Methylobacillus flagellatus KT: one gene and its partner. The protein of the gene in region 2 interacts with the protein of the main gene of each other region in a pairwise test. Links are inferred from orthologs where the notes say so. Each region holds a gene or a part of one and is shown on either strand. Other genes may lie near its edges. The genes, in order: MFLA_RS00495 and MFLA_RS04130.

Evidence for each region.
Region 1: the proteins of MFLA_RS04130 (region 2) and MFLA_RS00495 interact in binary tests that used the Escherichia coli proteins (3 or more experiments, as listed by UniProt). The link is inferred for Methylobacillus flagellatus KT from one-to-one orthologs.

What each region holds. Positions count from the first base shown.
Region 1 is NC_007947.1:97,413-114,671, forward strand. Bases 3,815-6,632 are described here. They hold MFLA_RS00495 (sulfurtransferase TusA family protein), read right to left. Parts: upstream 5,438-6,632; coding sequence 5,192-5,437; downstream 3,815-5,191. Other genes in these bases: MFLA_RS00485 (valine--tRNA ligase), read left to right, coding at 3,815-4,228; MFLA_RS00490 (bestrophin family protein), read left to right, coding at 4,263-5,165; MFLA_RS00500 (rhodanese-like domain-containing protein), read right to left, coding at 5,440-5,772; MFLA_RS00505 (TonB-dependent receptor), read left to right, coding at 6,100-6,632. In the rest of the region: MFLA_RS00475 (LemA family protein), read left to right, coding at 1-425; MFLA_RS00480 (hypothetical protein), read left to right, coding at 443-1,354; more of MFLA_RS00485, read left to right, coding at 1,397-3,814; more of MFLA_RS00505, read left to right, coding at 6,633-8,370; MFLA_RS00510 (Fe2+-dependent dioxygenase), read left to right, coding at 8,434-8,964; MFLA_RS15060 (hypothetical protein), read left to right, coding at 8,993-9,100; MFLA_RS00515 (tetratricopeptide repeat protein), read left to right, coding at 9,097-9,861; cobT (nicotinate-nucleotide--dimethylbenzimidazole phosphoribosyltransferase), read left to right, coding at 10,162-11,229; MFLA_RS00530 (adenosylcobinamide-GDP ribazoletransferase), read left to right, coding at 11,226-11,990; cobC (alpha-ribazole phosphatase), read left to right, coding at 11,991-12,566; threonine-phosphate decarboxylase CobD, read right to left, coding at 12,556-13,551; adenosylcobinamide-phosphate synthase CbiB, read right to left, coding at 13,544-14,497; MFLA_RS00550 (cobyric acid synthase), read left to right, coding at 14,512-15,963; MFLA_RS00555 (hypothetical protein), read left to right, coding at 15,972-17,259. UniProt on the Escherichia coli protein: Sulfur carrier protein involved in sulfur trafficking in the cell. Part of a sulfur-relay system required for 2-thiolation during synthesis of 2-thiouridine of the modified wobble base 5-methylaminomethyl-2-thiouridine (mnm(5)s(2)U) in tRNA.
Region 2 is NC_007947.1:853,055-867,703, forward strand. Bases 229-3,177 are described here. They hold MFLA_RS04130 (IscS subfamily cysteine desulfurase), read right to left. Parts: upstream 2,338-3,177; coding sequence 1,120-2,337; downstream 229-1,119. Other genes in these bases: iscA (iron-sulfur cluster assembly protein IscA), read right to left, coding at 253-576; iscU (Fe-S cluster assembly scaffold IscU), read right to left, coding at 589-990; MFLA_RS04135 (cysteine desulfurase family protein), read right to left, coding at 2,349-3,177. Also shown: Fe-S protein assembly co-chaperone HscB, read right to left, coding at 1-193; more of MFLA_RS04135, read right to left, coding at 3,178-3,497; Fe-S cluster assembly transcriptional regulator IscR, read right to left, coding at 3,508-3,978; cysE (serine O-acetyltransferase), read right to left, coding at 4,078-4,830; MFLA_RS04150 (RNA methyltransferase), read right to left, coding at 4,864-5,619; MFLA_RS04155 (inositol monophosphatase family protein), read left to right, coding at 5,738-6,544; MFLA_RS04160 (ATP-binding protein), read left to right, coding at 6,857-8,215; MFLA_RS04165 (response regulator), read left to right, coding at 8,212-8,853; MFLA_RS04170 (hypothetical protein), read right to left, coding at 8,828-9,016; MFLA_RS04175 (response regulator), read right to left, coding at 9,090-9,728; MFLA_RS04180 (histidine kinase), read right to left, coding at 9,731-11,062; MFLA_RS14360 (TonB-dependent receptor plug domain-containing protein), read left to right, coding at 11,388-12,881; MFLA_RS04190 (hypothetical protein), read left to right, coding at 12,891-13,076; MFLA_RS04195 (hypothetical protein), read left to right, coding at 13,091-13,465; MFLA_RS14365 (hypothetical protein), read right to left, coding at 13,517-13,681; MFLA_RS14370 (hypothetical protein), read right to left, coding at 13,681-13,818; and 3 more genes. UniProt on the Escherichia coli protein: Master enzyme that delivers sulfur to a number of partners involved in Fe-S cluster assembly, tRNA modification or cofactor biosynthesis. Catalyzes the removal of elemental sulfur from cysteine to produce alanine.

The DNA of each region.
Region 1 (17,259 bases), 750 kb from region 2 along the record:
TGCCCAAGCTGGTCGATACCTGCAAGCAATACATGCAGCACGAGCAGGCCACCTTGCAGCAGGTGATCCAGGCGCGTTCGCGCGTGCAGGAAGCCAGCCAGCATCATGACGTCGCGGCGCTGGGTGCGGCGGAGAGTGCCTTGCGCTCCGGCCTGGGTGCATTGTTCGCACTGGCGGAATCCTATCCCGAGCTCAAGGCCAACGAGCAGTTCATGCATCTGCAGGCGCGCATCAGCAGCCTGGAAAACGCGATTGCCGATCGCCGCGAGTTCTATAATGAAAGTGTCAATCTGCATAATGTGCGCATTGCGCAATTTCCCGACCTGCTGGTGGCCCGCGCACTGGGCTTCAGCCGTGAGGCGATGCTGCGTTTCGCCCGCAGCGAGCTCAAGGATGTTGATATCGCTGCGCGTTTCAAGCAATAAGTTTTCCAGTTAACCCGATGCGGCTTACGTGGCGCGGCTGGCGCAGCCATTACCTGGATTGCTTCAGTGGCGCTTTGTACCTGCTCTTGCTCGTGGTCGCCGTGCAGTTGAACAATCACGGCGTATGGATGGCCTGCCTGGGACTCGGCGCTTTGCTTAGCCTGGTTGCCTGGGCAGCCCACTACAGGCGTAGCCGCGCGATTGCGGATTTGCCTACCTCCCGCATTGGTTCTGCCGCGCAGGGCTATGTCGAGCTGTACGGGCGGGCGGTGCCCGATCCCGAGCATCTGATCGTCAGCCCATTTTCTGCCGTACGCTGCGTCTGGTACCGCTTCCAGGTGTTTCAGCGCCGTGATCGCCGGCACTGGCACCTGATGCATGAAGGCACCAGCCATGAAACTTTTGTCATCGGCGACGGTTCAGGAGAGTGCTTCGTCGACCCTGACCATGCGGAGGTCATCGGTCCGGAGCGCAGGGTCAGTTATGCCGCAGGCTACAAGCGCGTGGAGGAAATCCTGTTTGCCGGGCCGATTTACGTACTGGGAGAATTTACCACGGTAGGCGGCGCGAATATGCCGCTCAACCAGAAGGAGGACGTCTCTGCATTGCTTGCGGAATGGAAGCGCGACCGGCCGAGCTTGCTCAAGCGCTTTGATCTGGACGGCAATGGCGAGATCGACCTCAATGAATGGGCGCTGGCGCGCCGGGCAGCCGTGCGCGAAGTGGAAAAACAACATCGCGAATTGCGTATGGCCCCCGGTGTACATGTGATGCGGGCGCCAGTCGACGGCCGCCTGTTTCTGCTTTCCAGTCTGTCGCCGCATCGTCTCAAGCGGCGTTATTTATTGTTATGTTGGCTGCATGGGCTGGTGTTCGTGGTGCTCATGCTGGGATTGCTGCATTTGCAGTCAGGCCGGTTTTTAGCGTAGCAGCGTTTTCGCATGAATGCGCTATGCTAAAATCCCACCCCTATGACTACCGATATCTCTGCAAGCCAAACCCTGGACAAATCCTTTGAACCCAAGAACATAGAAAGCCGCTGGTACCAATTCTGGGAAGCGCGCGGCTACTATGCTGCCGGGCTGGATTCCAGCAAACAAGATAATTTCTGCATCCTGCTGCCACCCCCTAACGTGACGGGCACGCTGCACATGGGGCACGGTTTCAACCAAACCATCATGGATGCATTGACGCGTTATCACCGCATGCGCGGCGCCAATACCCTGTGGCAGCCGGGCACCGATCATGCCGGTATCGCCACGCAGATCGTCGTCGAGCGCCAGCTCGATGCGCAGGGTATCAGCCGTCACGACCTCGGCCGCGAGAAATTTCTCGAGAAGGTCTGGGAATGGAAGGAATATTCCGGCGGCAGCATCACCAAGCAGATGCGCCGCCTGGGCACCTCGCCGGACTGGAGCCGCGAGCGCTTCACCATGGATGAGGGCCTGTCGCGCACTGTCACCGAGACTTTCGTCCGCCTCTACAACGAGGGGTTGATCTATCGCGGCAAGCGCCTGGTGAACTGGGATCCCAAGCTGCATACCGCTGTCTCCGACCTCGAAGTGATTTCCGAGGAGGAAGATGGCCATCTCTGGCATATCCGCTATACATTGGCGGACGGCGATGGCGAGCTGACCGTCGCCACGACGCGTCCTGAAACCATGCTCGGTGACGTTGCCGTGATGGTCCATCCCGAGGATGAACGCTATGCGCACCTGATCGGCAAGCACGTCAAGCTGCCGTTGTGCGACCGCGAGATCCCGGTGATTGCGGACGATTACGTGGACCGCGAGTTTGGTACCGGCGTGGTCAAGGTGACACCTGCCCATGACTTCAACGACTATGCCGTCGGGCAACGCCACAAGTTGCCGCTGATCAGCATCCTCACGCTTGATGGGCATATCAACGATGCCGCCCCGGTGCAATACCAGGGACTGGAGCGCTTTGCCGCGCGTAAGCAGATCGTGGCCGACCTCGAAGCGCAGGGTTATTTGGTCAAGGTCGATAAACACAAGCTCAAGGTGCCGCGCGGCGACCGTACCGGCGTCGTGATCGAGCCCATGCTCACCGACCAGTGGTTCGTCGCCATGAGCAAGCCGGGCGCGGATGGCAAAAGCATTACCCAAAAAGCGCTGGAAGTGGTCGCCAACGGCGAGATCCGCTTCGTGCCGGAAAACTGGGTCAATACCTACAACCAGTGGCTCAACAACATCCAGGATTGGTGCATCTCGCGCCAGCTCTGGTGGGGGCACCAGATTCCCGCCTGGTACAGCGACGACGGCAAGGTCTATGTCGCGCATGATGAGGCAGAGGCAAAACAGCTTGCTGCCAACGATGGCTATCAAGGCCACTTGAAGCGCGACGAGGATGTGCTTGATACCTGGTATTCATCCGCCTTGTGGCCGTTTTCCACATTGGACTGGACCGGGGACGAGGAAAAGGACAAGGCCAACCTGGCCTTGCAGCAGTTCCTGCCGTCCTCGGTGCTGGTCACCGGCTTCGACATCATTTTCTTCTGGGTGGCGCGCATGGTGATGATGACCAAGCACATCACCGGCAAGATTCCGTTCAAGGATGTTTACGTACATGGGCTGATCCGCGATGCGGAAGGGCAGAAAATGTCCAAGTCCAAGGGCAACGTGCTTGACCCGATCGACCTGATCGACGGCATCGGCATTGAGGAGCTGGTGAAAAAGCGCACTACCGGCCTCATGAATCCCAAGCAGGCCGAGCAGATCGAGAAGCGCACGCGCAAGGAGTTCCCGGAAGGCATTCCCGCATTCGGTACCGATGCCCTGCGCTTCACTTTTGCCTCGCTGGCCTCGCCGGGCCGCGACATCAAGTTCGACCTGCAGCGTTGCGAAGGCTACCGCAACTTCTGCAACAAGCTCTGGAATGCCGCACGTTTCGTGCTCATGAATACCCAGGGCAAGGATTGTGGCCTGGAAGACTGCAAGACCCAGCCTGAGGGCTACCTGGATTTCTCGCAGGCTGACCGCTGGATCGTCAGCCTGCTGCAGCGCACCGAAGCCGATATCGAACGCGGCTTTGCCGAATACCGGTTCGACAATGTGGCGCAGGCGATCTATAAGTTCGTCTGGGATGAATATTGCGACTGGTACCTCGAACTGGCCAAGGTGCAACTGCAGAACGGAGGCGAAGCCCAGCAGCGTGCCACGCGGCGCACCCTGCTGCGCGTACTGGAAACCATACTACGCCTTGCGCACCCCTTGATGCCGTTCATTACCGAGGAAATCTGGCAAATCGTCGGCCCGCTGTCTGGCCGTACCGGGCCCAGTATCATGCTGGAGCAATACCCCGTCAGTCAGCCGGCCAAGCTGGACGAGCAGGCGGAAGCCTGGGTCGCCTTGCTCAAGGAGTCGGTGGACGCCTGCCGCAGCCTGCGCGGCGAAATGAATGTATCACCTGCTGCGCGGGTGCCGCTGATCGCCGCCGGGGACGATGAAAAGCTGGCGGCCTATGCTCCCTACCTCAAGGCGCTGGCCAAGCTGAGTGACGTCGAGATCATGGCTGAGCTGCCCGAGGCGGAAGCCCCCGTGGCATTGGCGGGTGATTTCAAACTCATGCTCAAGATCGAGATCGACGTGACTGCTGAGAGGGAGCGCCTGGGCAAGGAAATCAGCCGCCTGGAGGGTGAGGTATCCAAGGCGCAGGCCAAGCTGGGGAATGAAAGCTTCGTGGCGCGCGCGCCAGCTGCCGTGGTCGAACAGGAGAAAGCCAGGTTGGCCGCCTTCAGTGATACGCTTTCCAAGCTGCAGGCGCAGCTTGCCAAACTGAAGTAGCACAGGTCCGGACACTGGATAAAAGGATATTGTCATGATTACGCAACCGCAAAATCCCAGCACCCGTGTCCTGTTGTTTTCGCTCAAGGGCTCCATTATCCCGGTGATCTGGCGCAAGGTATTGTTTACGACCTTGCTGAGTTCCCTGGTAGTGGCTACCCACGGCACGCTTTACCATTACAAGGTGACGTTGACGGCGACGCCTTTCACCCTGTGGGGGCTGACGCTGGCGATCTTTCTCGGGTTCCGTAACAGTGCGGCCTACCAGCGTTTCTGGGAGGCGCGCACCTTGTGGGGCGAGCTGATCATCAGCGCGCGTAATCTGACGCGCCAGGTGCAGCAGTATTTCCCGCAGCTGGACCGTGACGAGCGTTTGTACCTGCTGCAGCCTTTGCTGGCTTATCCTTACGCGCTGCGCAATTTTTTACGTGGCGTTATATATGAAAATGCGAATCGAATCGCCGATGATGAAGTGCGACGGCATATGGCATCGCCCGCCTTGATCCTGAATATGCTGGGCAAACGCGTCACTGAATATGCCAGGCTGTCCCGGCTGGATCCCATCCTGCTCGCGCAAATGGATGCGCAGCTCAATCAACTGTCGCAGGTGCATGGCGGATGCGAACGCATCAAGAGCACGCCAATTCCATACCCTTATATCCTCATGCTGCACCGCATCGTGCATATCTATTGTTTCCTGCTGCCATTCTGCCTGGTCGATAGTATAGGCTGGCTGACGCCAGTGGCGGTATGCATCCTGGCCTATACTTTCTTTGGCCTGGATGCGCTGGGAGACCAGATTGCCGATCCATTCGGCACCGAGCCCAACGACCTGCCGCTGGATGCCATGAGCCGCAATATCGAGATTGCCGTGCTGGAAATCATAGCGGAGCCTTTGCCACCTGCATTGCAGCCTGAGGAAGGCGTGCTGCTTTAATGACTGGCGCCGGCTGGCGCAGAAGCCTACTGTAGCCGTTTCCTGATATGGAAAATGAACTCCTTCTGCGGAGCATCTTCATTTTCCACAACGGAGAGCATTTCATGGCCGGTCTGTTTGCAGAACGCCTGGAAATCCTTGACGGATCCGGGGTCGGTCGCGGTGACCTTGAGGATTTCGCCTGGGGCAACGTCAGCCAATGCTTTCTTGCATCGCAGGATGGGGAGAGGGCATTTCAGCCCACGTGCGTCGAGTTCTTGGTGGAATTCCATCATCAATCGGTTTTAGGGACGAAGGTATAGCCGGCATTAGCCCATGCGAGGATGCCGCCACGCAGGTTGTAGACATTTTCCCGATCCATGCCTGCGATGAAGGCGGCTGCCTGTGCAGAGCGGATGCCGCTGTGACAATAGAAAACCAGCGCAGTATCGTGATGCTCGCAGAGCAGGCTGCCCATGCTGGGAATCACCATCATGGGCAAATGCATGGCACCCTCGATCACCCCGCGCGCCACCTCGTCATCGTTTCGGACATCAACCAGGATGGTTTTGCGGGAGGCGAGCAGTGCATGGAGCTCAGTCGCATCAATATCGGTGTGGCTGGTCATCAGTATGCTGGACCGGGAGTCATCAGGCGCAACATCATAGCATAACCCTGCCTTGCGTTCTTGCCGCCTCTCTATAATGTTTCATAAATATTGCAAGATTGTTTTGCAATATGTTGGTGATGACCAATGTGTAAAAGTGTATGTAGAAGTTCGCAAATTGACATATTTTGTTACATTTTGGTCAGTTTCAACATATTGTCTTTCTCCTCCCTCTATAAAATCGCGTTGCTTTTCAAAGTGAGAATCATTCTTTATCCACTTAAGGGGGAGAAATGGCAGTATCGAAAGCTTCATCAAGCAATTCTGAATTGCAATCAAACAAGACCGTTGCCACCGTTAGCCTTGCATTATCGGCTTTATCCATGGCCAATCTGGCCCAGGCGGAAGCAGCCGGCAAACAACAAGAAGGAAGCGACGCTGGAAGAGGTCAGCGTACGGGCTGCACGCGAGAATCCTTACAAGAGCGAGAGACTTGCGTCGCCTAAATATACACAGCCTTTGCGCGATGTGCCGCAAAGCGTGACGGTGATTCCCAAGGAAATCATCAGGCTGCAGAACGCGCAGACGTTGGAAGAGGTGTTGTACAACTCTCCCGGCATTACCTTCAATTCCGGCGAGGGCGCTGGTGGTGTGGGCGATGGCATCAATATCCGCGGCCTGTCGGCCAGCACTTATGGCGGCTCGGATATTTTCATCGATGGCGTGCGTGATTCCGCCATGCGTACACGCAGCGAAATGTTCAATATCGAACAGGTCGATGTAGTGAAGGGCTCTAGTTCTGCCGAATGGGGTGGCGGCCTGATCGGCGGCGGTATCAATATGGTGACCAAGCGGCCCCACCTGGAAAATGACCGATCCGTCAGCGTTGGTGCCGGCACTGCCGATTACAAGCGGATTACGGCCGATATCAACCAGGTGCTGGATGAAGATAACGGTATTGCATTCCGCCTGAATGCCGTGCGCCACGAGAGCGGTATCAATGGCCGCGACTGGATCAACCGTGATCGCTGGGGGATTGCGCCGTCCTTGTCATTCGGCCTGGGCACGCCGACGCGTGCGATCCTGGCTTACGAGCATCTGGATGATGATGGCAATTTGGATTACGGTGTTCCCACCTGGGTGAGCGGAAAGCCTTCCCGATTCAATGCTCTTGGCGGCATTGGTAATGTGCGTATTCCTGGCTTCACGGCTCCGAACGGTGGTCGTGCCGAGCTGGCGCCTGGCGTCAAGTGGTCCGATTACTATGGTTTCCGCAACCTGGATCGCGATTACACCCGCAGCGACCGTATCAATTTCCGTGTCGAGCATGATTTCAGCGATAGCCTGCAATTGACCAACAATTTCACCTGGAACAAATTGCATCGCGAGTATATCGTGACAACCCCGGAGGGTGGCACGCTGACTTACCGTCGTTTGCTTGGGGTGGCCAGCCAGTACGAGAACGAGGCATTTGCCAACCAGACCAATGCCATTTGGAAATTCAACACCGGCGCTATTTCGCATGCTCTGGTGGGCGGGCTGGAATTTGCCCGCGAGTCCATGGATAAACGGGGCGGCACTGGTGTGGGCCTCGATAATCGCGCCACCATTGGCGATGGCGGGGTGATTGCCTATCCAACCGGCAACCACCTCACCAAGCTGCCTTATGACGTTGACTATACCTGGGGTGCGTCGGTAGAGACACGCGCGGATACCGTTTCCTATTACCTGATCGATACTATCAAATTCACCCCGCAATGGGAAATGAATCTCTCGTATCGTCACGACAAATGGAAGGCCCATTCCAAGGATACCGCCACCAGGGAAAGTGGCAGCTCTACGGAGGACCTGGATAGCGGTCGTATCGCGGTGATCTATAAGCCCGAGGAGCATGGTTCGATTTACGCTTCCTACGCCACTGCAAAACAGCCGCGCGGGCTTGCTTCCGTCGTCAACAGTACCAGTGCAGCCAACTTGCGCGATGCGGCAGCGCCCATCAAGTCTGAGACCACGGAAATCGGAACCAAGTGGGATGTGTTCAACGAGCGTCTGGCGCTGACTGCAGCTATCTTCAATACCGAGGTTAAGAACCCGGGTAGCGACCTGGATCTGACCACCGGTGCAAGTTCGGTCATCGATGGCAAGCTGCGTGTTCGTGGCCTGGAATTGGGGGCTACCGGCGCAGTGAATGACAAGCTGTCTGTGTTTGCCGGCTATACGCATCTGAACAGTGAGTTGGTCGATCAGCGCACAGGCAACGCGACAACGGGCGAAGGCGGAACATTGACCAATGCGCCGAAGAATTCGGCCAGCGTGTTCGCGACCTATGAGGTATTGCCTTCGCTGTCCATCAGCTATGGCATCCGGTACATGGATAAGCGCTACATTGCGCCTGGCAGGAGTGGTAACGAGAATTCAAACCCTGAGCTCAACCACGAAGTGCCATCGTACGTGGTGCATAACCTGACGGCGCGCTATGTCATGAACCGGAATATCGACTGGCAGTTGAACATCATCAACCTGTTCGACAAGCATTACTTCCGCCAATACAACGGTCGCGGTTTCGGGATTCCTGGCGAGGGCCTGGGAGCGCAGTTGACGATGAACTATCGTTTCTAAAACAACATCTTTAACCCTGGATGGAGCCGTGGCGGAATCGCCACGGCTTTTCACATTACGACTATGTTGATCACTATTCCTGAAGTATTTACTCCCGAAGAAGCTGAATCCATCCGCCAACGGCTGGATGCGACAGAGTGGCTGGATGGCAAGGTCACGGCAGGGTATCAATCCGCCAAGGCGAAAAACAACCTGCAATTGGCAGAAAACCATCCGCTGGCGATTGAATTGGGCGACCTGATCGTCAGTCGCCTGACCCAGCACCCCTTGTTCATGTCGGCTGCCCTGCCCAGAAAAGTCTTCCCGCCCTTGTTCAATCGCTATGAAAGCGGGCAATCATTTGGATTCCATATCGATAACGCGGTCAGGTCATTGAGCGGCTCGCGTGAGCGCGTGCGGACAGATTTGTCCAGCACTCTGTTTTTCACGCCGCCGGAAGATTATGACGGCGGGGAGCTCATACGGCACGCAAGCAATCAAATTGCCCGCGGGACATATGGTGCTGTATCCCGGCACCAGCCTGCACAAGGTCATGCCGGTGACCCGGGGGGTACGCATCTCATCTTTCTTCTGGACCCAGAGCCTGATCCGTGAGGATAGCCAGCGCACCCTGCTGTTCGATATGGACAATGCCATTCAGCGTCTCTACCAGACCGGTGCGGATGAAGAGGCCATTATCCAGCTTACCGGCACCTACCATAACCTGATACGGCACTGGAGTGAAGTGTGAGCGCTTCCTCTCTCGATACCGCAGTCCCGATCACCCCGGAGCAACTGGAACAACTTACCGAGGCAGAGTTTGCCGCCATCCTTGCCGATGACCCGCGACAGGCAAGCCGCTGGATACGCGCTGCCGCTGAGCATGGCATCGTGCAGGCACAGGCAATGTGGGGGCAGATCCTATTAGAAGGGCGTGGCACAGAGAAAAACCCTGAAGAGGCATATCAATGGTTCAAGCATGCTGCTTACCAGGATCACCCCCATGCCATGAACATGTTGGCGCGCTGCTACGAGCATGGCTGGGGCACGCCGCACAATCCCGTCGTCGCCGCCTTCTGGTACAAAAAGGCGGCCAACACGGGCCTGGACTGGGGGATGTACAACTATGCCAATCTGTTGATCAAGGGCTATGGGGTCAAGGCGGATCGCGCAGAGGCCCTGAAGTGGTATCGCCAGGCGGCTTCACTCGGTCACGCGAAATCCATCAATATCATTGGCCGTTTTCATGAGGAAGGCTGGGAAGTCCAGCAGGACATCGGGTTGGCAACCGCCTATTACAAACAGGCGGCCATCGGTGGAGATTTCCGTGGGCAGTTCAACTATGCCAGGATGCTGATCAATGCGGGCGAGGCCGCCGAAGCCGTCAAATGGCTGATGAAGATTCCCGAGACAGCCACCGAAGCCTTTATGCAGGATCTGCTCGGCTATCTCGAGACATCCACCCACCCCGTGCTGCGGCAGGCAGCCGCCAAGTTGAAAGACAGGGCGTGACGTAGAAAATGAAAAAGGGCTAGCCCCATTACTGAAGCTAGCCCTTTGATATTCCTTGGTGGCCAGGGGCAGAATCGAACTGCCGACACGCGGATTTTCAATCCGCTGCTCTACCAACTGAGCTACCTGGCCATGCTACTTTGTTTATTACGTTGGCCCTTGAGCTCACGCAAGGCCAGCATTATAGCAAACTTCAGTATTTCGTCCAGCTGCGATCGAAAAAAATCACGTTTTATTCTCGTGGTTCAAAAAAGCGACGCGCTCGGGTATGCTCCAGGCTTGATTCAAGAAGTTAATTTCATGAGCCGCCAACCACTGTCATTACCACAACTTTCTATTTCCCCGCTGGACCAGGGCCTGAAAGCCGCATTGCAAGCCAAGATCGACAATAAAACCAAGCCAAGGGGGGCATTGGGTCAGCTGGAAAGCCTGGCATTGCAGCTTGGCCTGATCCAGCAATCGTTGACGCCTGTGTTGCAGCGTCCGGCCATCCTAGTGTTCGCGGGCGATCATGGAGTAGTCGAGGAGGGGGTCAGCCCTTATCCACAGGAAGTGACGCGGCAAATGGTGATGAATTTCCTGGCCGGCGGCGCGGGAATCAATGTGTTTACGCGCCAGCATGGGATGCGGATCAAGGTCGTGGATGCCGGGGTGGCCCATGTCTTTCCGGCGCATCCGGAGCTGATTCGCGCCAAGGTTGGCATGGGAACCCATAATTTCTCCAAGATGCCTGCCATGTCTACGCAGATGTGCGACCAAGCCTTGATCAACGGTTACAGGCTGGCGCAAATGGAAGCTGCTGCTGGGACTAACGTGATGGGGTTTGGTGAGATGGGCATAGGGAATACCACATCTGCGTCGGCCATTGTCGCGGTGTTGTGCCAGTTGCCGGTAGCGCAATGTGTCGGCCGTGGCACGGGCCTGGATGACGCCGGTGTGATGCGCAAGGCAGAGGTGATCCGCCAGGCAATGGCGCGGCACCAGGTGGACAACACAGATCCCTTGGCGGTGCTGGCAACGTTTGGCGGGTTCGAGATTGCCATGATGGTGGGTGCCATGCTGGGCGCTGCAGAAAAGCGGGTTGCCTTGTTGATCGACGGTTTTATCGCCACGGCGGCCCTGCTGGTGGCAAGCCGGGTAGCGCCCGCTATATTGGAGTACTGTATTTTCGCCCACTGTTCCGACGAGGCGGGGCACCAGCTGGTGCTGCAACAGCTGGGTGCCAGGCCCTTGCTCAACCTGGGCCTGCGCCTGGGTGAGGGAACCGGCGCGGCAATGGCCTATCCATTGGTGCAGGCCGCGGTGAATTTCCTCAATGAAATGGCCTCGTTCGAGTCGGCCAATATCAGCCGACAGGATGCTTCATGAACCGGCAATGGCGCTTGTTCCTGTTGGCGTTGGGATTCTTCACGCGCCTGCCGGTGCCCGCCATCCAGCATCTTGATTCCACTGAGCTGAACGATGCGGCACGCTATTTCCCGCTGGTGGGCATGCTCATCGGGTTGGCGGCGGCGCTGGTCTTGTACTTGAGTCTGCACATTCTGCCCGCAACCGTGGCGATCATCCTCAGTATGGTCGCCACGGTGTGGCTGACTGGCGCTTTCCATGAGGATGGGCTGGCGGATACCATGGATGGACTGGGCGGCGGATGGACGAAGCAACAGACGCTGGTCATCATGAAGGATGCCCGCATCGGCAGCTATGGCGCGATAGCATTATTCCTGGCATTACTGCTCAAGTTCATCAGCCTTGGTCAAATGCCGCCCGCAATGCTGCCTTGGATCCTCGTGTCAGCCCATGCCCTGAGCCGGCTTGCCGCGGTGCTCGTGATGGCTACCCAGGAGTATGTGCGGGAGGAGGGCAAGGCCAAGCCGCTGGCGACCAACCCGTCGAGGATTAGCCTGTGGATTGCCGTGGTGTCGGGCCTGGCCCCTTTGCTGCTGCTGCTGCCGGCACGGCTGTGGCTTGCGTTGCTGCCGGTGGTGATGGTGTGGTGTTGGTTCAGCTGGAAGCTGAAGCAGCGCCTTGGCGGATATACCGGTGATTGCCTGGGTGCCATGCAGCAGTTGACGGAGCTGGCGTTTTATCTTGGCATCTTGATGCTGGTTCGCGACATGTGGAGTATTTAATTGGAAATTTACCTGGTGCGGCATACGACGCCGGATGTGTTGCCCGGCACATGCTACGGGCATAGCGATATTGACGTCACTGAAACTTTTCTTGCCGAGTTCGAGGCCTTGCATCCCAAGCTCAGGCACCTGAAGAACCCCGTGATTTACAGCAGTCCCCTGCAGCGCTGCATGAAGCTGGCGGAATCCATGGCCGCCACCTTCAGTCCGCAGTTGACAGTGCAGCCCGATCCCAGGCTCAAGGAGCTGAACTTCGGCGATTGGGAAATGCGCTCCTGGAACGACATCCCGCGTGGATTGGTCGACGTCTGGGCGGAAGACCACGTGCGTCACGTGCCGCCAAATGGGGAATCCTTCCAGCAGCTTTTCCAGCGTGCGCAATCCTTTTTTGCTGATTTGCAGCATGAGCAGCAGCCCGCGCTGGTGTTCACGCATGCCGGTGTCATCCGGGCATTGATGGGCTATGCGCTTGGCCTGCCGCTGGTGCATACCTTCAAGCTGCAAATCGACTACGCCAGCGTGAGCAAGATCATCGTCGCACCGCAGTTCACCAGCGTCGCGTACGTTAATCGCTGAGGTCCTGCAGCTGCAGTTCTTTCAGCGCCACCGCCAGTTTCTGCCACCCATCTGCGGACGGCAGGCCGATCCGCACCCCCCGCAGTGCCGGAAAATGCCGGGTCCAGACGCCCTGACGCGCCAATTGCACATGCAGTCGTTCCGCATGCTCTAACTTCAACCATTGGAACAGTGCGCAGCCCTTGCGCGCTGGCAGGCCGGCCTGCCGCAGCATATCCGCCAATTGCCGGCTTTCAGCCAGCAACTTGGCACGGTGATGCTGCTGCCATGCATGGTCGGCCAGTGCGGCCTGTGCCACGATGCTGGACGGGCCGGTAACGGCCCAGGGCCCCAGCAGGTCGGCCATCCGGGTCAGCAGCGGCGTTTCTGCCAGAACAAAGCCGACGCGCGCGCCGGCCAGGCCAAAGAATTTTCCCAGCGAGCGCAGGATGATGAGCCCGGAATGGTGGCTGTATGCTGCCAGGCTATGTTCCGGGGTGCTGTCCATGAAGGCTTCATCCACGACCAGCCAGCCATCATGCTCCGAGAGGACCTGATGCCACTCCAGCAGCGTGCTGGGCGCAAGCAGGCGGGCAGTGGGGTTGTTGGGATTGCATACCAGCAGCACATCGGTTTCAGCCAGCATTGCCGCGCTGGGCAAATAGTCAATTTCGCTGACTTGGTGCCCTTGTTGTCGCCAGGCATGGGCATGTTCAGCATACATGGGGCCCAGCACGGTGACGCGGCATGGTTGGCGCAAGCGCGGCAGCGCCTGGATCGCGGCCTGCGAACCAGCGGTCACCAGTAGGCGCTGGGCGCCATAGTAGCTCGCCGCGATGCGTTCCAATGGAGGGTCGGCTTCCGGTAGCCGGTGCCAGGCCGATGCGGGAATCTCGGGCACTGGATAGCCCTGCGGATTGATGCCGGTGGATAGGTCCAGCCAGTATTCCCGCGCAATGCCGTATTGCTGACTGGCTACATGCAGATTTCCGCCGTGCTCAAGCATAGTATGCCCCGATCAGTGCGTATGCGATAAAAATCACCAGGCACCAGAGCACGATGCTGCGATCCACCATCCGCACTGCGGCATGGAGGCTGGCAGCCGAGGCGGCTGGCCCGGTGCCCAGCGTGGGGCGTACCTTGTCCTGTCCGTGGTAGCGCGCCTTGCCGCCCAGCGTGACTTGGAGTGCGCCCGCTCCTGCCGCCATCACCGGGCCTGCGTTCGGGCTGTACCACAGCCGCGCCTGTTGCCGCCAGCACGAGAATCCGCTCCTGACATGCCCGCAAAGCGCATAACTCAAGGCGGTGAGACGAGCGGGGATAAGGTTGAGCAGGTCATCCAGCCGAGCAGCGGCCCAGCCGAAATAAAGAAAACGCGGTGAGCGGTAGCCCCACATGGCATCCAGCGTATTGGCAAGGCGGAACAACAGCGCGCCGCTGCCGCCGAGCAGTACAAACCAGAAAATCGCGCCGAAAATTGCATCATTGCCATTCTCCAGCACCGACTCCACGCCGGCGGCGGCAATCCCGCGCTCGTCGAGTTCGGCAGTGTCGCGGCTCACAATCATGCCCACCGCTTGGCGTGCGGCAGGCAAATCTTGCTGAGCAAGGGCATGGTAGATGCGCAAGGCATGTTCCTTGAGGCTGCGGGCGCCGATAGCGAAATACAGCAGCACGACGTCGAGCAGCCAGCCATATGTCAGCTGAGTGAGCCAGAAGGCAAGCACCCATGCCGGCAACAACAATACAAGCCAGGCCAGCAGGCCCAGCAGGCGCGCCAAGCGTGGCGCATGTGGGCGGTTGAGGCGCTTTTCCAGTGCGGACGCCAGGTTACCGAAACCCACCAGTGGATGCCAGCGCCCGGGCTCGCCCAGCAGCCTGTCCAGCCATAGGGCGAAGATCAGCAGGGCTGGGGTTGCAAGGAAACTAATGGGATAATGGGCCAATGACATATGCCAACACATTGATGGTTCAGGGCACCACCTCGGACGCGGGCAAGAGCACGCTGGTGGCGGGTTTATGCCGGGTATTGTACCGCAGGGGCGTGCGCGTCGCGCCGTTCAAGCCGCAGAACATGGCGCTCAATTCCGCCGTGACCAGCGACGGCGGCGAAATCGGCCGGGCCCAGGCCGTGCAGGCGCAGGCTTGCGGCCTGTTGCCGCATACCGACATGAACCCGGTATTGCTCAAACCGAATACCGACACCGGCTGCCAGGTGATCATCCACGGTAAGGTGCTGGCCAATCTTGAAGCAATGGCCTACCACGCCTACAAACCCAAGGCGCGCGAAGCTGTGCTGGCTTCATGGCAGCGCCTGCGCGAGCAATATGAATGCATCATCGTCGAGGGCGCGGGCAGCCCTGCGGAAATCAATTTGCGGCAGAACGACATTGCCAACATGGGCTTTGCCGAGGCGGCGGATTGCCCGGTAATCCTGATCGCCGACATCGACCGAGGCGGCGTGTTTGCCCATATCGTCGGCACCCTGGCGCTACTCTCCGAGTCGGAGAGAAAGCGCATCATCGGCTTCGTCATCAACCGCTTCCGCGGCGATATCGCGCTACTGCAGTCCGGACTGGACTGGCTGCAGCAGGAAACCGGCATTCCCGTGCTTGGCGTGCTGCCCTATCTGCGCAATTTGCATCTCGAAGCCGAGGATGCCGTGGCGAAAGATACGCCGGACAAGCCGCAAACCTGGTTGCGTGTGATTGCCCCGGTCCTGCCGCACGTCAGCAACCATACCGACATGGACGCCTTGCGCATGCACCCGCATGTCGATTTCCAGTTCATCGAGCTCAACGAGCCAGTGCCGCCAGCCGACCTCATCATCCTGCCCGGCAGCAAGAACGTGCGCGGCGACCTGGCAGTGCTGGCGTCTCACGGCTGGCGCGACAAAATCTCCCGCCATCTGCGCTACGGCGGCAAGCTGATGGGCATTTGCGGCGGCTTTCAGATGCTGGGCCGCAAAATCCACGATCCGCACGGTCTCGAAGGCGATGCCGGCTCCAGCGACGGCTTCGGCTGGCTGGATATGGAAACCACGCTCACCAAGGAAAAACACCTCAAGGAAGTGGAAGGCAAGCTCACTTTTGCCGACGCCGTCGTCACCGGCTACGAAATCCATATGGGTGTCAGCAGCGGCCCGGCCTTGGAGCGGCCTTTGTTGCACATCGGCACGCAGGCAGAAGGAGCGTTGTCCGAGGACGGGCAGATAGCGGGCACTTACCTGCATGGCCTGTTCGACCATGCCGAGGCGACTCAGGCCTGGCTGAACTGGGCGGGTTACAGTCAGTTGAAACAGGCTCAGGAAACCATCGCCCATTATGATTATCTGGCCCTGCGCGAGGCCAGCCTCGAGCGGCTGGCTGATGAAGTGGAGTTGCACCTGGACTGGAACCGTCTGCAATCCTACTTATGAAGACAGGCTTGCTGCGAATCGTTGAAATGTATAGGCAGGGCGCTGGGGGCAGGCTGGAGCAGTGTTGTATCCAGGTCGCCTTGCTCATGATGGCGCTTGCCGGCCTGTATGGCATATCCGCCCAGCTGCACGGTTTGGCATATTGGCCAGTGTTCGGGATGTTGGTGCTTGTCAGCCTGCCCATGTTCTTCGCGCTCTCGGAGGATGTGCTCTTCAAGCGCCAGGCCATGCTCGACAGGGCGGCCCAGCCGCATGGCTGGCTGAAGCGCTGGTTCTGGGCTGGCAATCTCGCTCTTGCAATGCAGGTCTGCCGCGCGTTTGTCCTGGCAGCATTACTGTTGTGCGTGAGCACGCTGTTAAGTACGCTGCAATGGTATGTGGTGGTCATCGATGGCGTATTGCTCCTGCTGCTTTTCCATGCCTGTTGCAGACAGTTCTCCGGGCAGGTGAAGACGGACTATCTGGCCGTGTTTGTCAGGAACTGGCCCTTGTTCTGGCTCAATACGGCGTTGCTGGCCCTGGCATTTTTCTTCCTGGATTATTGTTACGGCACGGTTGATACGCGTTCCATATCGTGGGATGCATTACAGGAAGAAACCCGGGCGACAATGGCAAGCGGGGCGGCAACAGCCTGGATAGGCTGGCTGAGCGGGTGGCTGGCAGTCATTGACCAGTCGGTCTGGCATTTTTCCCAGAAGCTTATTCCTACCATCGAAAGCACGACGGTCAAGATCATGGTGTGGCTACTCGTCCTGCTGCCGGCCGGCATTATTGCCTATACCTTGAACTATTTCCTGATTGGCGTACTTAGCATCGCCGATCATGTTGCCAGGCGACAGCCTACCGAATCGCTCACTGGGTCTTTGCTGAAGAAATTCCTGGTGGTATCGGCGGCGCTGGCCGTGCTCTACTGGCAATTGCCCAAGGTGGCCATCAAGCCGGTGATCGCGCAGGCAAGCAGTATATTCAATCCCTGCGAAGTTGATGAGGGTAGGCTGGCATCCCTCCGCCTCGAGGTCCGGGAAGACATGCAGCGCTCCATGCGCAGTGCAGTCGCCACGGCGCATCAAGACATTGACCGTCAGGTGGATCAGGCATTCCTGGGGGTGGAAGCGCGCGTGGACGATTACCTCGACTGGTATTTTTCCTTGACTGGTGAATATAGCCGCCTAGGCACGTTGGCGGTTGGCAAGGTGACGGGGAAAACGCTGGAAGCGCTCTTGCAAGAGCAGCTCCAGGCAACCATGTTCGCTCCCGAGCCTGTCGATGCGATGGTCAGGGCAATTCCCCAGCAGG
Region 2 (14,649 bases):
TGCGGTAAGCTTCGTTGGCCTGGGTTGCCCATTGCATGGACTGCATGCGCTCGTTGGCCGAGGCTGCCACGAAACGGTCGGGATGCACTTCTGCCTGCAATGTACGATAACGCTGGTCAAGCAAGGCCGTATCCAGGGCAAACTGGACGGGCAAGCCAAACAGCTCAAAGTAATTCTGCTGTATTGTGGACATAGAGGGCGGAGATTGGGTGGGATGAAGCGGGCTACGGGGCCATCGGCAAGGGGAAACAACTACACCGTGAAACTTTCACCGCAGCCGCATTCATCTTTGACATTCGGGTTGTTGAACTTGAAGCCTTCATTCAAGCCTTCCTTGGCAAAATCCAGTTCCGTGCCGTCGATGTAAACCAGGCTTTTCGGATCGACAATCACTTTGACGCCGTGACTTTCGAATACCAGATCTTCCACCTGGATCTCGTCAACGAATTCCAGGGTGTAAGCCATGCCGGAGCACCCGGTCGTTTTGACGCCCAGACGCAGGCCTACACCTTTGCCGCGGTTGGCAAGAAATTTCTGCACTCGCTTGGCAGCGGTCTCTGTCAGGGAAATTGCCATGAACCAGCTCCTTTATGCCACCTGTTGATCCTTGGCGCCCTGCTTGGCTTTGAGATCGGCCACCGCTGCACGGATGGCGTCTTCAGCCAGTACCGAGCAGTGGATTTTGACTGGAGGCAGCGCCAGTTCCTGGGCAATATCGGAATTCTTGATTTCCATGGCCTGGTCAAGGGACTTGCCCTTAATCAGTTCAGTCACCAGTGAGCTGGATGCAATGGCAGAGCCGCAACCGTAAGTCTTGAACTTGGCGTCTTCAATAATGCCCTGGTCATTGACCTTGATTTGCAGCTTCATCACGTCCCCACAGGCAGGAGCACCCACCATGCCGGTACCGACAGAGGGATCGTTCTTGTCCAGTGAGCCTACGTTACGTGGGTTTTCATAATGGTCGAGTACTTTGTCCGAATAAGCCATTTTTCTACTCCTCAATATTGTCAATATGCCGCTTTATCAAACGGGTGATCCGACACTTTGACAGGTGCATGTATCTAAATGTTGTCTCTTCGAGCGGCTAGGCTGCTGCTCAGGATATTCCTGTATGCGTTAATGCGTTGCCCAAGCCACGGCATTGAGATCCACACCTTCCAGGTGCATTTCCCAAAGCGGAGACAATTCGCGCAACTTGCCTATCTTGCTTTTCATCAGCTGTATGGTGTAGTCAATTTCTTCTTCCGTTGTAAAACGTCCGATCGAGAAGCGGATTGAGCTATGCGCCAACTCGTCGGAGCGTCCCAGCGCCCTCAATACATAAGACGGTTCCAAGCTTGCCGAAGTGCAAGCAGAACCACTGGAAACGGCAATATCTTTGACCGCCATGATCAGTGATTCGCCCTCGACAAAGTTGAAGCTGATGTTCAAGTTATGGGCAACACGGTGTTCAAGGTCGCCATTGACGTACACCTCTTCAATCTCTTGTAGACCCTTTAGCAGCCGGTCGCGCAACTGGCGGATGCGTACGTTCTCGCTATCCATTTCTTCACGTGCGATGCGGAACGCCTCACCCATGCCGACAATCTGGTGTGTGGCCAGTGTGCCTGAACGCATACCGCGCTCATGACCGCCGCCGTGCATCTGTGCCTCGATGCGTACACGTGGTTTGCGGCGTACATAGAGGGCACCGATGCCCTTGGGACCGTAGGTCTTGTGCGCGGAAAAGCTCATCAGGTCCACAGGCAGTTTTTGTAGGTCGATATGCACTTTCCCGGTGGCCTGTGCAGCATCCACATGGAAAATCACGCCTTGCTCACGGCAGATATTGCCGATTGCCTCGATATCCTGAATGACACCGATTTCGTTATTGACCAGCATGACCGATGCCAGCACGGTATCCGGACGCAACGCAGCCTTGAATTTATCCAGATCAATCAGACCGTTCGGCTCGGGTATTAGGTAAGTCGCCTCGTACCCCAGACGTTCCAGTTCGCGCACGGTGTCGATGACAGCTTTGTGCTCGGTTTGCACCGTGACGATATGCTTGCCCTTGGATGGGCTGTAGAAGTTGGCAGCACCCTTGATCGCCAAGTTGTTCGATTCCGTAGCGCCCGAAGTCCAGACGATTTCACGCGGGTCTGCATTTACTAGCCTAGCTACTTCTTCGCGCGCATTTTCCACAGCCTTTTCTGCTGTCCAGCCGAAAGCATGGCTGCGCGAGGCAGGGTTGCCGAAGTGTTCCGTCAGGTAAGGGATCATTTTCTCCGCTACCCGCGGATCAATCGGGGTAGTGGCTGAATAATCCAGGTAAATTGGCGTACGTACTGTCATTTTTCGGTTTCCTAAACTGCGACTGCAGTTAACTTTCTCAATCTTGTGAGTTCGCTTTCCAGCGCTTGCAGGAAGGCATTGATCTCATCTATGTCGTTATTAGCGCCCAAACTGACGCGAATTGCACCCCGGGCAGTATCCGGCTGGATACCCATGGCCAACAGGACATGGCTGGGCTCTGTATTGTCGCTCGAGCAGGCTGAGCCGCTGGTAACGGCGAACCCTTGCTTGTCCAACGCCATCACCAGGGTCTCACCTTCAATACCGGCGAAAGCAAAAAAGCTGGTGTTGGGCAGACGCTCGGCTTCAGCACCAAAAATAACCGCATCCAGCCTGCGGAGACCCTGCTCAAGATGCTCGCGCAGGCGAGCCAGCTCGGTGCGGCCTTGCCGCGCTTCCGCGACAGCCAGGCTGCAGGCTGCTCCGAAGCCCACGATCGCGGCGATATTTTCGCTACCGCTTCTCAAGCCTCTTTCTTGACCGCCGCCGTAAAGGAGAGGCTGAATATCGATCCGTTTGTCCAGAATCAATGCGCCAGCGCCCTGAGGACCATTGATCTTGTGCGAGGACAAGCTCATGGCATGGACATTCAGGCTGGCGAAATCCACATCCATCTTGCCTAATGCCTGTACTGCATCAGTGTGCATATAGGCCTTGTGCTTGCGTGCAAGCTCGCCCAGGCCAGCAACATCTTGGATGACGCCAGTCTCGTTATTCGCCAGCATGACCGAGACCATATCGGTCTTATTTTGTAATATGGCTTCCAGTGCGTTTTTTTCAACCTGTCCATGCCGGTTACTGGCAATACGGTCAAGTATCCAGCCATGCCACCTCAGGGCTTCTGCTGGCCGGGATACTGCAGGGTGCTCCAGGCAGCTGACAGCAATCCTGCCGTTGCCCAGTGCGTTTGCTACTCCCGTGATGGCAAGATTGTCAGCTTCGGTGCCGCTACTGGTGAAAATCACTTGCGAGGGATGCGCGCCCACGGCGTCCGCGACCTGTTCGCGTGCCTGGTCAATGGCATTGCGGGCAGAACGGCCATACATATGGCGGCTGGTGGCATTGCCTTGCTGTTCGGACAAGTAAGGCAGCATTGCCTGCAACACCTTGGGGTGGAGGGCAGTGGTGCCATTGTTGTCGAAGTAGGCAGCGCGAGGCATTCCGCAATCCTTAAGCTGCGACCTGGACGGCTGGACGCGAGGTTTCCCGGCGGACGGTGAATCGGATTTCCTTACCTTCGCGTTGCGAAGCCACAAGGTCTGAGAGTGCCACACCTGAAAGGTATTCCAGAATCTTGGCGTTAAGGCTGGACCAGAGGTCATGGGTCATGCATGGCTTGCCTTCATGGCAATTTTCTTTGCCGCCGCACTGAGTCGCGTCAATCAATTCATCCACGGCAGTAATGATGTCAGAGACGGAAATCTCGTGATGGTTCTTGGTAAGGCGGTAGCCTCCGCCAGGACCTCGTACGCTCTTGACCAAGCCGTTGCGACGTAGACGGCTGAAAAGTTGCTCCAGATAGGAAAGTGAGATGCCTTGCCGCTCGCTGATACCGGCCAGGGTGACCGGCTTTTCCTCTTCGTTCAGCGCCAGGTCCAGCATCGCAGTGACTGCAAAACGGCCTTTTGTAGTTAATCGCATGTTTCGTTCCTAAAGTTGTTCGGATCATGCGCCATTGCTGGGTGGTGCAGCAATTTAATGGCGTATTTCTAGAGTGAAATTCTAGAATACCTGAATACTTTAGTCAACTATTTTGTTGATGGAGTTCACATCGAAAGCATGTCCGATTTCGACATCGGTTTCGATATCAGCGCCGAGTTTTGCCAGCTGTTGCCTGACCTCTTGCAGTTGATTGTCCTGATTGGCAATATGATCGATGAGGGTTTGAATGGCCTTGTTCAATGGGTCATTCATCTTTTCGCTGACAGCATAGGCGGCAAAGCCGATTTTCTCTGCCATATTGTCCTGCGGGCGCGGTTGTTCCTGGTCGACGATTCTTGCAGGAATACCCACTGCGGTGGCATTGTCCGGCACATCCTTGACGACGACGGCATTGGATCCGATCTTGGCCTTTGCGCCGATGGTGATTGGGCCCAGCACTTTGGCGCCAGCGCCAATCACGACGCCATTTAGCAATGTTGGATGGCGCTTGCCCTTGTTCCAGGATGTACCGCCCAGGGTGACGCCGTGATATAGAGTGCAGTCATCTCCTATCACGGCCGTTTCACCGATGACCACGCCCATGCCGTGGTCGATAAACACACGGCGCCCAATGACGGCGCCTGGGTGGATTTCGATCCCCGTAAACCAGCGTGCGATATAAGAGCTGAGCCGTGCCAACCAGTAAAGGCGCATCCGCCAAAGCCGGTGCGAGAAACGGTGAATGAGCAAAGCATGGACGCCAGGGTAGGTGGTGAGGATTTCCCAACGTGTACGCGCTGCGGGATCTCGCTCAAACACAACGCCGATATCTTCTTTTATTTTGCTGAACATCCGACTATTTTACTCTGAAATGAGAAGTCGGCGTCATGCTTCAGGGGAAGGGCGCGGCGGGCGAGGCGTCTGTGTCGCGCTGAGTATGCCCCGCAGGATATTGACTTCTTCCTTTTCCAGCCTAGCGCGTCCGTACATGCGGCGCAGGCGCTGCATCAGGCGTTTAGGCTGCGCAGGATTCAGGAAGCCAATCTCAATCAACACTTGTTCCAGATGCGCATATAAGCGCTCGATTTCTTCGCTGGTTGCCAATGGGGCGGACTCAGTGCGCGTAGGACCGGGATGATCCAACACTGCCATACGCAGCTCATAGCTGATCACCTGCACAGCAGCAGCGAGGTTGAGCGAAGAGTATTCAGGGTTGGCTGGGATCATGGCCAGCAATTGGCAGTGATCGAGCTCTGCATTGGAAAGCCCGCTCATCTCCGTGCCGAATACGATGGCGACAGGGGCGTCGTGGGCTGCTTCGATTGCACGTTGCACACCAGTACGCGCGGAAACCAGCTCATGTGAAAGTTCACGCCTGCGTGCGCTCATGCCGATGGCAAGTGTCGTACCGTGTAATGCTTCTGCCAAAGTGGCGCATACCTGGGTGTTATCGAGGATGTCCGTAGCGCCCGATGCCATGGCGGTCGCCTCGGCATGAGGGAACGATTTCGGCTTTACCAGCACGAGCTGTGACAATCCCATGGTCTTCATGGCGCGTGCGGCGGCTCCTATGTTGCCCGGGTGGCTTGTCTGGCAAAGGACGATACGGATTTGTTGCAGCAGGTTGAGTTTGGATGTCATGGCAATAAGGCTTAAAATGCTATTTTACCAGTTTAGGGTGTGTGCCCTAACAAGCGCAATTTGTCCCTGTTCTTTAAAATCAGCCCGGCGTGCCGGGATACCGTAACGGAAAGAATCTATGCATTTGTTGAATAATGCGGTCAAGGCCGCCCGCCGTGCAGGCGATATCATTAACCGTGGCTCTTTGGATATCGGCGCCCTGACGGTGCGCAGCAAGGATTACAATGATTTCGTCAGTGAAGTCGACCAGGCCGCCGAGGCTGCCATTATTGATATATTGAGAAATGCCTATCCTGACCATGGTTTTTTTGGGGAGGAGAGTGGCAAGCAGGATGAGGATGCGGATAATGTCTGGATCATAGATCCATTGGATGGTACCACCAACTTTCTGCACGGTTTTCAGCAATATTCCGTGTCGATCGCCCTGAGGCAGAAAGGGCAGATCACGCGTGCGGTCATCTATGACCCTAGTCGGAACGATCTGTTTACTGCCATTCGCGGCGGTGGCGCTTTCCTGAACAATAAGCGCATCCGCGTCACCAACCGTCCCAAGTTGCAGGATTCCCTGATCGGTACCGGCTTCCCGTTCCGGGATTTCACGCATTTCGAGACTTATATTGGCATGTTCAAGGACATGGTCAAGAAGACCGCTGGCTTGCGTCGCCCCGGCTCTGCCGCGCTTGATTTGGCTTATGTCGCAGCCGGCTGGTTTGACGGCTTCTGGGAAATTGGTCTGTCTACTTGGGATATCGCAGCCGGCGCTTTGCTTGTGCATGAAGCTGGCGGCTTGGTCGGCGATTTCGAAGGCAACGAGGGTTACCTTGAAAGCGGCAATATCGTCGCAGCCAATCCTAAAGTATTCGCTCAGATGTTGCAGGTGTTGGCTCCCCATTTGACGGAAGAACTGAAAACCAAGAAAAAATAGTCCTGGGGCGGCGGATGTCGCCTTTCGATATCCATCATGCCAACACGAAAAAAAGCCAGCGTGAGCTTTCACGCTGGCATTACACTATGGAGAAGTTGCAAAGAACATGGAGTGAACTCTTAACTTCTGAGGTCCATTCTAGACATCCGTCAGGAAGCTGGCTGTAGGAATGTGTCACTCGGGTAGGGGGAAATATTCATTCAATTTTCGTGGTGAAGGAATAAGTATCGGGACTTTTTCCCGTTTCTGTTTTCGGAGAACTGATTTAAATTGCGCAATCACACGCAGCAGGCTGCTTTATCAAGTTCACCGATGAACCTAAAATTACGTCTCAATCTGATCATTACCCTATTGTTGGCATTGGTGTTGTTGCTTGCTGCTGTGATGATGATCCACAATGCCCGGGACGATGTCCGTGCGGAAGTGCAATCTACTGCTACCCTGGCCATGCATCTGCTGGATGCTGAAATACTGCATTACACTTCTGATTTCGCTTGGCTGAATGAAGCGGATGGGCAAAATCCCAATTCCATATTCCGATTGCATAACCTGGGCAACGTTCGCCATCTGCGCATTGAGTTCTTTGACGCTAATGGCCGCCTGCGTGACAGCAATATCGAAAGTCATAAACAGGAACCCACATCTTGGCTGGTGAGCGCGATGGGGTTCATTTCTCCAGCCCTGCCTGAAATCCGCCGCAAGATTTTTGTCAGCGGCCGCATGATTGGAGAGCTGGTTGTTACACCAGACCCCAGTTATGAAATCCAGGAAGTCCTTGGCGATGTCATGGGGTTGCTATTGCTAGTGGCCATCTTCTTCGTGGCCGTCAATGCATTGGTGTACTGGGCGGTTGGCCGTGCTATGCGGCCGGTTGATAGCGTCATGACCGCATTGAATGAGCTGGAGCGAGGCAATCTGAAAGCGCGGCTGCCTGATTTTGAATTGCCAGAACTGGCCGGCATTAGCCGGAAGTTCAATGCCATGGCCGAAACGCTTGAAACCAGCATACAAAACAATCATAAGCTCACGCAGCAGTTGATTCGACTGCAGGAAGACGAGCGCAAGAACCTGGCGCGGGATCTGCATGATGAAATCGGTCAATACTTGACCGCGGTGCACGTGGATGCTTCTGCCATCCTCAATGCCAAGAGTATCGAGAATGCTAAGGAAAGTGCGAAAGCGATCAGCGCCGTGGCGCGGCAGATGATGGATATCGTGCATGACATGCTGCAGAGGTTGCGACCTTCAGGGTTGGATGCGTTCGGCTTAAGTACTGCGTTGAAAGATCTGGTGAGCACTTGGAAACAACGCAATCAGCAAGTTGACGTGCATGTCGATATTCCCGGGCGGCTCGATGACATCCGGGATGAGACGACTGCCATTGCGGTGTATCGCATAGTGCAGGAGTGCCTGACGAATGTGACCCGGCATTCCAATGCAAGCCGGGTCGATATACGGATTACTATTGAGAAGACGATGCTCAACATTACTGTTGAAGACAACGGGCGTGGATTCAATACTGCCCAGCTGCCATCTGGTTTTGGGCTTGCCGGCATGCGTGAGCGCGTAGAAGGCTTGGGAGGACGCTTCTCATTAGACAGCGCGTTGGCGGCGGGGACACGGGTCAATGTTGAGTTGCCATTACAAGCGTCAGCAGGGGAAAAGCAATGAGTGTCAATATTCGCATCATGTTGGTGGATGATCATGAGGTGGTCCGCTCAGGCCTGCGGCGATTGCTTGAGCAGAATGACGGTGTTGAAGTTATTGCCGAAGCAGACAGTGGGGAGCAGGCATATCAGTTTTATGGCGAGCATATGCCTGACGTCATCGTCATGGACATGTCCATGCCAGGTATGGGCGGGCTAGAGGCTTTGCGCCGCATCATTGCGCGCTATCCTCAGGCTCGTGTCATTATTTTTTCCATGCATGAGAATGCTGCGTTTGCATCGCAGGCATTGGGCGCGGGGGCCAGGGCGTATGTGGCCAAATCTGGTGCGGCGGATGATCTCGTCCAGGCAGTGCGTGAAGTGGCGCAGGGAAAAGGTTATTTAAGCCCGGGTATTGCCCAGCAGATTGCCTTGCAGACCCTCTCTGGCAGCGACGACCCTACGCGTCTGTTATCAGCGCGTGAGTTTGAAGTATTCCGCTTGTTGGCCGCGGGCAAGGGAGTAGAGGAGATTTCCACTATATTGAAGATCAGTCAGAAAACCGTGGCAAATTACCAGACACTGCTGAAGCAGAAATTAGGTATCACCAGCCCCATTGAGCTGGTGCGGCTGGCGATCAAGCATGGCGTAATTGAGGGGTGACAGGCAAACCCTTGCGGCCAATGTTCCCGTTGATATGGGCGAATATTTCATTTTCGGGAATAATTCCCTGTAATTTTGAGGAATGAATGCGATAGGTGATTGCTTGGTTTGGGATTACGCTGTCATTCAGCAGCTTGGATTTCTTAGCAAGATAATTTTCCATCAAGCCTGTTGTTCAACTCCATACCACTAAGGATTTACCAAAACCAGGATGACACCTGGTTTTTTTTTGCTGTTTAATCCCGCTGCTGGGTAATGCCAAAGCGTATTGCAATATGCACCAGTTGTCCTGTTGTCTGCACATTGAGCTTTTGCCGTACCTGGGTCTGGATATTGGCAGCAGTCTTGTAGCCAATATGCAACTCCTCAGCGATACCGCTTAAAGAAATACCTTCAGCGATACGGCGAAACACCTCGAATTCCCTGGGGGATAGTTTTTCCAATGGATTTTCGCTAGGAGAGAAGCGGTCCATGGCGAGGTGCTGTGCCAGTTCATGTCCAATATAGCGTCCACCACGCAATACTTGTTTCACTGCTTCAAGCAATATTTCTGGCGCATCGGTCTTGACGACATATCCCCTCGCGCCGGCCTGCATGGAGCGCGCCGCATAGATATTGTCGTTATGCATACTGAAAATAATCAGGCGGGCATTCCTATCTCGTGCAATGATGCGGTGCAAGGTTTCCAATCCGCCAATTCCCGGCATGTCCAGGTCGAGAATTCCCAAGTCGGGGTGATGCTCTTGCCAAAGCGTACAGGCGCGCTCGCCGCTCTCTGCTTCTGCTATTACTTGGTAACCTGCGTTCTCAAGCAAGATGCGCAATCCACTGCGCACTACTGCGTGGTCGTCTGCCAGTAGTATTCGTTGAACCATACTTAATTTTCCTGAATGACCTTCGGTGTGGCATTGAAGGGAAGCGTTGCTGAAATAACAACCCCTTTTCGTTCGCTGCGGATGTTAAATGTGCCGCCCTCTGCCTCAACACGCTCTCGCATGCCGGATAAACCGAAACCCGCCCGGGGCAGATGTGGATTGAAGCCTACACCATCATCTTGCACCTCTACCGTCAATATGTCTGAAAGTATTCCATGGGTGCGGATTAGCCTGATCGCGACACGATTGGCATACGCATGGCGCGCGATATTGGTGAGCGACTCCTGCACGATACGATATGCCACGATACTGGTTTTTTCCGGCAGGCTCGGATAATGTTTATCCAGCATCAGTTGACACTCGATTGCCGGATGTTGTCTTTTCCATTCATTGACCAGTTGCTCAATCGCTTCTGCAAGACCATGAGCGTCCAATGCCGTAGGACGAAGGCGGTGAATCAAGCCGCGTACTGCTTGCTGAATATGTTCGACATGTGAATTGATACGTGCGGAAAACTCCCCGATGAAAGAATGGCCCTCCTTGGGTAGGCTCGCCAATTCCAGACGAATTGCAGTCAGGTACTGCCCCATTTCATCGTGGATCTCACGCGCGATATTGCGGCGCTCTTCCTCTTGCACTTGCATGGCATGACGGGCGAGTGCTTGGTTTTCCTTGAGCAGAACAGCCAGTTCACGTTCTGCCAAATGCTGCTCCGTAATATCGGCAAAAAAACCGTAGATATTCTGTTGTGAAGAGTGTGGGTTATCCAAGGCACGTGTCAGTCTAGCCGTTACGACCCAAGGCGCATTGTCCGGACGGGTAAGCGTAAGCTCCGGGATGTCGACTTTGTCTGAAGTTTGCAACTGGAGACAAATATCCCCCCAGCGCCGCCCCATTGCCTTCTTCAGGTTGAGGGTAGATGCGCTGTTGCCGGACATGGCATTAAATGCCGGATTACACAGCAAGATATTACCATTGAGATCAGCAATGAAATTGCCGGACAAGCCTTGTTCAAAAAGTGTTTTGAACAAGCGCTGACTTTCTTGCGATGCCTGTTCTGCGACACTGCGACGGTTAACCTCTGCGATCATTTCGCGCATGCGGCGGCGTGAGAACCACACCGCAACAAAAGCCGCTGTGAAAAGGACCAGTGGAAACTCGTCCAGCTGGAGTGATTCGTGGGCCAGCGCCCACGCGATGAACTTTTCTGACAGATCCAACTTTGCCGATAGCAGAAACACGCTTGCGATGACAAGCAGGGAAATGATGATATCGCGGGTGGGCTGGGAAATGCGCGTCCAGAATGTGAGAGTGGGGTTGGGCGTGGTACTCATTGTTGCGCAATTCTGATAGAGAACCTTCATTCCTTGGAAGTGATTTTTTCCTGAAATCGCTGACGGCATGCGGGGTTGGGAGTTTTTCCTGGTGTCGTGGGCAATTAATTTTCATTGGTATTGAAATATTTCAAAACATATTCGGGATTTTTTCCCAATGTAATTTGTGATTAATTCCTCTTCTTGAATTGAACCAATCCTTGGAAACTCTCAGCTATCTCTGGTTACAAATTTTTACAATTAAATAAAATCGGTGATATTTATGGAGAGGTGCTGGAAAGCCGTGCTGTTCCAGTGTTCAATGAAACTAAGAGGGAATTCAAAAGTGATTAAAAAACCAATGATGGGGATGGCAGTCTTGATCTTGACCATGCCGGCATTCGCGGCTGAGCAGGCAAATCAAAAAAATGCTGCTTCCAATGCCAATGAGGAGAGCATTGTTGCAGATAAGGTCAAAGTGACCAGTATCCTGCCAGACCGTCTGGAAGCAGTGCCTGGCTCTTTCAATGTAGTCGACGAAAAGGAATTGAAGGCCCGTCAACCATTCAGCGTACGCGAAGCATTGAACCAAACGCCTGGCATCAATATTGTGGGTGAGGATGCCTTTGTGCTGGCGCCTAATATCGGCATTCGCGGCTTGAATCCCCGTCGCACATCCCGTACCTTGCTGATGGAGGACGGGGTTCCCTTGTTCTTGGCGCCTTATGGAGATCCTTCTGCTCACTATACTACGCCTCTTGATCGAGTGAACCGGATTGAAGTTGTGAAAGGTTCCGGGCAGACACTGTATGGTCCGCAAACCGTTGGTGGCATGATCAACTTCGTGACCAAGCCTGTACCAAAAGAGTTTCAGGCGAGCGTGATGGCGATTATTGGTAACAATAATTTCAGCGGCGGCCATGTCAATATCGGTACAGGTGGTGACTGGGGTGGCATCATGCTGGATGCGGTCAATCGCAAAGGCGATGGCATTCGCGACAACCATGACTTTGAAGTCAATGAGTTGACCTTGAAGGGACAGTTGAATTTAGACGAGCGGAATACGCTGATTACTAAGCTGGGCTGGTATGAGGAAAACTCGAGTATTTCAGAAACTGGTTTGGGTCTTGTTGAATATAATGAGGATAAATATCAGGCCCCAACTGGAAAGCAGGATTATTTCAATCATGAACGTAAGTCAATGCAATTAAAGCATATTTTTCAAGTTTCTGATAAGGCAAAACTTAGTACACAGTTTTATTATGTTAAATCAGAAGCCCAGCTAAAAACCGGTTATACCGGCTCTTTTTCAACAATTCTAATCTGCAACACCCGGCTAGCCTACGTTCCAAGCCCTCGCTACATGGGCCGAACAATAAACAATAAAAAAGGAGCCGTCAATATGTCATTCAAACATTTCAATAATTTTTCATTGAGCAATGAGAATACGCCCGAGGCCATTGATTGGCTGTTGGAAGTCGGATGGCATTACACCACCATGCAGGAAAATGAAGCGATGCAGATTGCCAGAGTTAACCGTACGACCTGGGGACGCTGGCGCAAAGGCCAAATCAAGATTCCACCGGCAACACTGGAATTGCTACGGCTTCATGCCTTCGGCCATACGATGTGCAATTTGCACAGGCAATGGGATGATTTCCGCTTCAGGCGCGATGCTCTCATCACGCCAGATGGACGGGAAATGCGACCCGCAGACCTCAAGGCCGTTTTTGTATGGAAGCAGATGTGCCTATACAACAGGACTAGCGCCGAGCGGCAAGATATTTATAATAGGCTGCGCTTGGTTTATGGCGACAATTACCAACACGCGATAGCTTAAGGGGAAAGAATGAATAAATACGAAATTGAACACCTTGAGAAAGACAGCGGAAAGACATTCCCTGTCATTATTGAGGCTGAAACGGCCGAGGATGCTTGGTTTATTGCCAACATCAACGCAGAGCGCGACATCAGCATTCAAGGCCACGGAGAACCCGTTCTTGTGCCTATTGGCATCAAAGCATTCAAAGAATAAGAAAGGTAAAAAAAATGAAAACAATCACCCTATCGCTTATCACCGCCCTGACCCTGGCTGGCTGCGCGTCAACTCAGACTTACAAGGCACCCACACAGAACTACAGACTAAAAGGCCAAGATAACGCCATCACAATTAATGGCGCTATTTTTTCCCAAAAGAAACATGAACTTGACACGCCCAAGCTAACAGCTGGAATTTATATCAATGGAAGCCTTTATATAGAAGTTCCGCTAGATAGACAAGGTAACGGCCAAGCAACAGGCGGCACTTTTGAAGATAAAAGCACCGAGGCATCTTGCCATAGCAAACCCGTTGCAAAAGGCATCGCCAATATAGATTGCATGGTTTTCATCGACAATGAAAAGACCGTCACCCTTACGTTTTAACGCTTGATAAAACGGCCTGTACGCTTCGAACGTGCAGGCTTTTTTGTTGCCTTACGCTTTTTTCTGGTAGCCATATCTAACAACCCTTTCCAGTGAATCTATACGACGATGTGCTGTATCAACATCCCTGCGCAGGTATTTGATATGCACTCCGATGGCGGCATAACTGCCCACGAATGAGCAGAGCGCCGCCAGCCCTGGCATCAGCCAATCCATTACAGAATAGCCATTACCACAGCGCCTACCGCATTCACGGTATTTGCTGCCTGCTCACCAAAGATCGCACCAGCAGCAACGCCGATTGCGGCCCATGTACTACGCGCATCAAAGAGCGCTTTCAATTTCTCACGCATATTCCCCCCGAGTTACCAAGAACCGGTAGCACCATGCCCACCGAATGAGCCGCCACCGCCTATAAAATCAACCTGCCCACTGGTGAACAAGTCATTAAATTGCCATGCGATAAAATCGCCCGCATCGCAATATCTTGAAGCGTCCCAAGAATTACCTAGACGCTTTGCCATTTCGCATTTGCTCTCATTGGTGCGAGGCACCCCCAGCAGGTCGCCAACACCCACCACCACCCCGCCCCCAACGCTCCCAGCGAGACTACCAACACCGCTAATTGCACCCGCAACCGCATCTTGTGCCGCTGCCGCCACACTGCCTTTTTTTATGATGTACAGAGCGACCCCCGCCGCGCCCAACATCCAGAACCAAGGCGGGATTGCATCCAGTGCTTTCAGCGCCTTATACATTGATGACCCCGTTGTTATTTGTCGCATTGTTGCCCGTTATATTGTCCGACCATGACGGCGCGTATTGCGTGGGCCAGAACAAAGCCTGTTCCGTCTTTTTCTGGTAGCGCGTCAGCAGCAGGAATGCACCAACGCCAAGGCCAACCACGGCCAGAATCTGAATTGTTTTCATACGTTCACCTTATGCAAGAAACAGCGCCCGCTCATTGGCACGGCGCTTGACCAAACCGGCCATGACAACGCCGCCAGACATGCGCCACGCCGGGAATTGATTCGCGGCCCCCTGATAGTCCCCGGCATTCAGCAGCTTGAGCAGTGTTGAGCGGCTGAAAGCGCCTGAACCTACGTTGAACACGAATGACACCAGGGCGTCATATTGATTTTGCGTCAGCGGCACCTTTACCAAGCGATTGACGGCGGATTCTG